One region of the Mesorhizobium sp. M0496 genome, then DNA from elsewhere that is predicted to be linked to it. Evidence: riboswitches for the same ligand, from Rfam matches in the RefSeq annotation. Region 1 holds a riboswitch; the other holds the start of a gene.
The links. Region 1 has a riboswitch for S-adenosylmethionine ahead of NKI73_RS12975 (O-succinylhomoserine sulfhydrylase). Riboswitches for the same ligand answer to the same signal wherever they lie in the genome.
Positions count from the first base shown of each region.

Region 2: linked by a shared signal. The riboswitch ahead of metX (homoserine O-acetyltransferase MetX) and the one ahead of NKI73_RS12975 (O-succinylhomoserine sulfhydrylase) in region 1 are both predicted to bind S-adenosylmethionine.

Region 1 is NZ_JAMYRC010000011.1:111,629-115,033, reverse strand. It holds gene NKI73_RS12980 (ceramide glucosyltransferase) at 1-398, shown strand, start outside; gene NKI73_RS12975 (O-succinylhomoserine sulfhydrylase) at 413-1,600, opposite strand; SAM riboswitch at 1,658-1,735, opposite strand; gene NKI73_RS12970 (2'-deoxycytidine 5'-triphosphate deaminase) at 1,834-2,928, shown strand; gene NKI73_RS12965 (ABC transporter substrate-binding protein) at 3,028-3,405, shown strand, end outside.
Region 2 is NZ_JAMYRC010000039.1:43,737-47,141, reverse strand. It holds gene NKI73_RS26455 (Stf0 family sulfotransferase) at 1-314, opposite strand, end outside; gene metW (methionine biosynthesis protein MetW) at 326-940, opposite strand; gene metX (homoserine O-acetyltransferase MetX) at 999-2,168, opposite strand; SAM riboswitch at 2,281-2,358, opposite strand; gene hisC (histidinol-phosphate transaminase) at 2,496-3,405, shown strand, end outside.

The DNA.
Region 1 (3,405 bases):
CGCTCGGTCTGCGCACATTTGGCGAGATCTGGTCGCGCCAGGCCCGTTGGGCTCGCCTGCGCCGCGTCACCTTCCCGCTGTTCTTCGCGCCTGAAATCCTGACTGGCGCGGTGGTGCCGCTGGTGCTGGCGCTGATTGCGACGGCAAGCGCCGGCTTCAGCCTCTGGGCAACCGCCATTGCCGTGCTGGCAGCCTTCTACCTTCCCGAGTGCATTCTGGCCCGCTCAAAGGGCTGGTACCTGTCGCCACGCATGGTCGCGGCGATGGCAATGCGCGACCTGATTCTGCCGGCGATGTGGGCGCGCGGCTGGCTCGGCGGTGCCGTCGAGTGGCGCGGCAATGCGATGACGATCGGCACCAAGGCGGCCGAGCTGGAAGAGACGCCATCCGGCGCCTGAAAGCCAAAGGCCTCCTATTTGGCCTTCAGCGCTTGCGCGATATCCTCCAGCAGATCGTCGGTGTCTTCCAGGCCGACCGACAGCCTGAGCGTGCCCGGCCCGATGCCGAGTTCAGCACGCGCTTCGTCGCTCAAATTCTTGTGCGTCGTCGTCGCCGGATGGGTGATCAGGCTCTTGGCGTCACCGAGATTGTTGGAGATCAGCACGATGTCGAGCGCGTTCTGCAGGGCGAAGGCCGCCTGCTTGCCGCCCTTGACGTCCAGGCAGATCAGAGTCGAGCCGCCCGACATCTGCTTCTTGACGACATCGGCCTGCGGGTGGTCGGCCCGGCCGGGATAGATGACGCGGGCGATTTCCGGCCGCTCGGCCAGGAAATCCGCGATCCGGCCTGCGCTTTCCGTCTGCTGGCGTACGCGCAGCGGCAGCGTCTCCAAGCCCTTCAGCAGCGTCCAGGCGTTGAAAGGCGACAGGCTAGGCCCGGTGTGGCGAAAATAGTCGTGCAGGTTCTCGTCGATCCACTTCTTGTCCGACAAGATGACGCCGCCGAGACAGCGCCCCTGGCCGTCAATGTGCTTGGTCGCCGAATAGACGACGATGTGGGCGCCAAGCTGCAGCGGCTTTTGCTGCAAGGGCGTGGCGAAGACATTGTCGACGATCAGCCTGGCACCGATCGAATTGGCAAGCGAGGCAACCGCGGCGATGTCGACGACTTCCAGCGTCGGGTTGGTCGGGCTTTCCAAGAAGAACAGCTTGGTGTTCGGCTTGACCGCCTTTTCCCAGTTGGCGATGTCGGTGCCGTCGACCAGTGTTGCCTCGATGCCGTATTTCGGCGCCAGCGTCTCGACCACCCAGCGGCAGGAGCCGAACAGCGCGCGCGCCGCCACGATATGGTCACCGGCCTTGGCGCTGCACAGAAGCGCTGCCGTCACCGCAGCCATACCGGAGGCGGTGGCGCGGGCGTCCTCCGCACCTTCCAGCGCGCACATGCGCTTTTCGAACATGTCGACGGTCGGATTGGCGTAGCGCGAATAGATGAAGCCCGGCTCCTCACCCTTGAAACGGGCTTCGGCGGCCTGCGCCGTTTCGTAGACGTAGCCCTGGGTGAGGTAAATCGCTTCCGACGTTTCGCCGAAACCGGAACGCAGCGTTCCGCTGTGCACGAGTGCCGTCTGAGGCTTCCAGTTGCGCTTGTTGGTGCTCATCGCTCTTCTTCCAGACACAAAAAAACCGGCCGCGAAAGTCGCAACCGGTCCATACGGCCTTGCGGCCCGACGGTCCTTTAGCGACTTGTTTAACGTGGCTGCAAGCCGACCGGCCAAATCACCACGGGATAATGACCCTTTAGACCCGTGCCACGCTTGCGTCAATTGCCGGCTTCATTAAGAGGTTTGTACCAAGCAGGTTCCGAAAAAGCCTGCCCTCTAGGAGCAGAGCCTTGCGGCAGACAGGCATTCTTCCCGATCAGGACATCTCGGCGCTGTTCCAGTCCGGCGCGCTGAAGTCGGCGCGTGCGCTCGATGCCGACCAGATCCAGCCGGCCAGCCTTGATCTCAGGCTCGGCGACAAGGCCTGGCGTGTGCGTGCCTCCTTCCTGCCGGGTCCCAACCACAAGGTTTCGGAAAAGCTCGACCGGCTGCAGCTGCACGAGATCGACCTGGCCGAGGGCGCGGTGCTGGAGACCGGCTGCGTCTATATCGTGCCCTTGCTCGAAAGCCTGGCATTGCCGGCGGACATTTCGGCTTCGGCCAATCCCAAGAGTTCGACCGGGCGGCTCGACATCTTCACCCGCGTCATGACCGATCGCGGCCACGAGTTCGACAAGATCGCCGCCGGCTATCACGGGCCGCTCTATCTGGAAGTCAGCCCGCGCACCTTCCCGATCGTCGCGCGCACCGGTTCGCGCCTGTCGCAGATACGCTTCCGTACCGGCAATGCGCTGTTGTCGGAGGCCGAACTGCACCAGTTGCATCGCGCGCAGATCTTGGTTGCCACCGAGCCGCCCAACATTTCCGGCGGCGGCATCGCGCTGTCGATCGACCTCAACGGCGATCAAAACGGGCTTGTCGGCTATCGCGGCAAGCATCACACCGGTCTCGTCGACGTCGACAAGCGCGCCGCACAGGAGGTCGTCGACTTCTGGGAGCCGATCCACAAGAGCGGCGCCGGCGAGTTGGTGCTCGACCCTGATGAATTCTACATCCTCGTCAGCCAGGAAGCGGTGCATGTGCCGCCGCTCTACGCCGCCGAGATGACGCCTTTCGATCCGCTGGTCGGCGAGTTCCGGGTCCACTATGCCGGCTTCTTCGATCCGGGCTTCGGCCATTCGGCGTCCGGCGGCACAGGCAGCCGGGCGGTATTGGAAGTGCGCAGCCACGAGGTGCCGTTCATCCTCGACCATGGCCAGATCGTCGGCCGGCTGGTCTACGAGCACATGCTGAAGCGGCCGCAGGCACTCTATGGCACCGATCTCGGCTCCAACTACCAGGCGCAGGGCCTGAAGCTGTCCAAGCATTTCCGCCCCGCACGCTGAACCCATCACCCCCAGGCAAAATACTTGCCTGCACTGGCTCGCCATGCTTGGCTGCCTTGCTGGTCGTCAAGCTGGCGGCGTTCAAGGGGAACCAAGAAAATGCAGATTTCGAAATGGATCATATCGGCAGCAGGCGCTGCCATGCTGGTGTTGGCGGCCGGCTCTCTATCGGTGCAGGCAGCCGAGAAAATCAAGATCGGCACCGAGGGCGCCTATCCGCCGTTCAACACCATCACTTCGGACGGCAAGGTCGAAGGCTTCGATATCGACATCGCCAATGCGCTGTGCGCGCAGATGAAGGTCGAGTGCGAAATCGTCACCCAGGATTGGGACGGCATCATTCCCGCCCTGCAGGCGAAGAAGTTCGACGCCATCATCGCTTCGATGAGCATCACCGAGGAGCGCAAGAAGCAGGTCTCCTTCACCAACAAATACTATACGACACCGCTCGCTTTGGTGGCGCCGAAGGACAGCGAT
Region 2 (3,405 bases), on a different contig from region 1:
AGATCCACAGTCTTGGCCACCTGCAAAAACTGGCTTGCAAACAGTTTGGCAGCGTAAATTCCAGAGGGAGACCGCCCATCTTTCAATGCACGCAAAACCTGGGCACGGGGATCGCGAGGATAGTTCGGCATTGCGAGAACACGGCGGCCACCGAACCACTCGAGGGGGTTGCCAAGCTCGGCGGCTGCCATCAATCCAGCCAGATGATTGCTGCCGCTGCGCGGTGAGGTGCAGATGAGAATCCCGGCTTTCAACCCAGCCAGCATTTCCGGCGGGATTTCAACTGGCAGAGGGCGCCTACGAAAAAGATGCATGGCGATCAAGACTACCGCTTCAGCAAGAACACAGCCTGCTGGCCGAAGAAATTCCAGAACCACCACGGCATCGACAGGCCGATCTTCTGGCCATTGGCGTCGAGTGCGGTTGCTTTTTCCACGGTCGCGCCGAGTTCGTCGCACAGATTGACGAAGTCGCGGATGGTGCAGAAATGGATGTTGGGCGTGTCGTACCAGGAATAGGGCAGGTCCTTGGTCACCGGCATGCGGCCCTGGATGAACAGCGACAGGCGCACCCGCCAGTGGCCGAAATTGGGGAAGGACACGATCGCACGGTTGCCGATCCTGAGCAGTTCGTCGAGAACCAGCTTCGGGTTGCGGGTGGCCTGCAGGGTCTGCGACAGGACGACGAAGTCAAAGCCCTTGTCAGGATAGAATTCGAGGTCCTTGTCGGCATCGCCCTGGATGACCGAGAGACCGCGCGCCACGCATTCGTTGACACCACGTTGCGACAGTTCCAGGCCACGGCCGTCGACCTGCTTGGTGTCCTGCAGCAGTTCGAGCAGCGAGCCATCGCCCGAACCGACGTCGAGCACGCGCGACTGTGGCGGGATGAGGTTGGCGACGACCTCGAGGTCGACGCGCTGGTCGCGGTTGACACTCATGGCTTTGCCTCCTGCCTGGAGCATGATCCTGGACAGCCAAGTCTGCAACTTTTCGGGGTCATGCGTTGAGCCCTCTGGCCCGGGCCGCCGAGCCGATGAAGCCGTTGATGGCGGCAAACAGTTCCGGCTCGTCGAGCAGGAAGGCATCGTGACCGCGGTCGGTCTCGATCTCGACGAAGGACACCGATGCGCCGGCCGCGTTGAGCGCATGCACGATCGAGCGGCTCTCCTCGGTCGGAAACAGCCAATCCGACGTGAAGGACACCAGGCAGAAGCGGGTTTTGGTGCCGGCAAAAGCGTCGGCCAACCGGCCGCCATGGTCGGCGGCGAGATCGAAATAGTCCATCGACCGAGTCATGTAGAGATAGGAATTGGCGTCGAAGCGATCGACGAAGGTCATGCCCTGGTGGCGCAGATAGCTCTCGATCTGGAAGTCGGCGTCGAAGCCGAAGGTCAGCGCTTCGCGATCCTGCAGATTGCGGCCGAATTTCCGGTGCAGGGCAGCCTCGGACAGATAGGTGATGTGGGCGGCCATGCGCGCCACCGCCAAGCCCTTTTCCGGGCGTTTGCCGTGCTCGAAATATTTGCCGCCATGCCAGTCCGGATCGGCCATGACAGCTTGCCGGCCGACCTCGTGGAAGGCGATATTTTGCGAGGAATGCCGCGCGCCGGTGGCGATCGGCAGCGCCGAGAAGACGCGCTCCGGATAGCTCGACGCCCATTCCAGCACCTGCATGCCGCCCATCGAGCCGCCGAGCACGCAGAACAGTTTTTCGATGCCGAAATGGTCGATCAGCATCTGCTGCGCGCGCACCATGTCGCGGATGGTGATGATCGGCAGGTCGAGCCCATAGGGCTTGCCGGTGGCGGGATTGGTCGAGGCCGGGCCGGTGGACCCCAGGCAACCGCCGATGACATTGGAGCAGATGACGAAGAAGCGGCTAGTGTCGATGATCTTGCCGGGGCCGATCAACACCTCCCACCAGCCCGGCTTGCCGGTAACCGGATTGGTGCTGGCGACGTGCTGGTCGCCGGTCAGCGCGTGGCAGACGAGGATGGCATTGGAACGGGCGTCGTTCAGCGTGCCATAGGTCTGGTAGGCGATCTGGAACGGCGACAGCAGCGTGCCGGCGTCGAGCTTGAGCGGCTTGTCAGGTCCAAAACGCAAAACCGGGCTCGACGGTTGGTCGGCCTCGTTGTTGGTTTTGCGAGCACGCAGAGCGGCCATTGCATCCATCTCACACCTTGATCCCTGCACCGTGCTTTTCGAAAATCGATGCCGATGCGGTGTCCGGCCGGCGCGGGCAATAAAAAACCGGCATTGCAGTCGCAAAGCCGGTTACAGGATGCAAACGGCCCTTTAGCAAGTTGTTTAACGTGGCTGCAAGCCGACCGGCCAAATCACCACGGGAGTTAGTACCCCTTCTAGGGCTGCGGCAGGCCGGCGTCAACGGCCAGCCTTGGTCCGGGGGCTGTCACCTCTCGACATTGCGACCCACGGCTTGTATTTCCGCTGCGACTTCCCTGAGGAAGCGTTTTCGACGGATTTTGTGACATGAACCAGACACCGGACAAGGCACGTCCAACCCCGCGCGCGGGCATCATGGACATCGACGCCTATGTGCCGGGCAAGAGCACGGCGCCTGCCGGCGTTGCCAAGGTCTACAAGCTGTCATCGAACGAGAACCCGCTCGGTCCCTCGCCAAAGGCGATTGAAGCCGCGCGTGAGATTGCCGGCAAGCTCGATATCTATCCCGACGGGACCGCCAGGCGGCTGCGCGAAGCGATCGCCGAGGTGCATGGCCTCAACCCACAAAACATCATCTGCTCCAACGGTTCCGACGAGATCCTCGGCCTGCTGGCGCAGACTTATCTGGCGCCCGGCGACGAGGCTGTCATCACCGAACACGCCTTCATGGTCTACAAGATCTACATCCAGTCGGCGGGTGCCGTTCCGGTGACGATCAAGGAAACAGACGAGCGCGCCGACATCGACGCCATCCTGGCCGCCGTCACGCCGCGCACGAAAATCGTTTTCCTCGCCAATCCCAACAACCCGACCGGCACCTATGTGCCGTTCCAGGAAGTGCGCCGGCTGCATGCAGGTCTGCCCAGGCACGTGCTTCTGGTGCTCGACGCGGCCTATGCTGAATATGTCCGCCGCAACGACTATGAAGCCGGCATCGAACTGGTCGGCAGCGCCGAGAACGTGGTGATGACCCGCACCTTCTCCAAGATCGGCCTTGGCGGTGCGCGGATCGGCTGGATGTACGCGCCGATGCACATCGTCGACGCGATCAACCGCGTGCGTGGCCCCTTCAACGTCAATGCAACGGCGATCGAGGCCGGCATTGCGGCGATCCGCGACCGCGCCCATGTCGAGCGCAGCGTCGCGCACAACGAGACCTGGCTGACCTGGCTGAGCGAGGAGTTCACAAAGCTTGGGCTGCGGGTGACACCGAGCG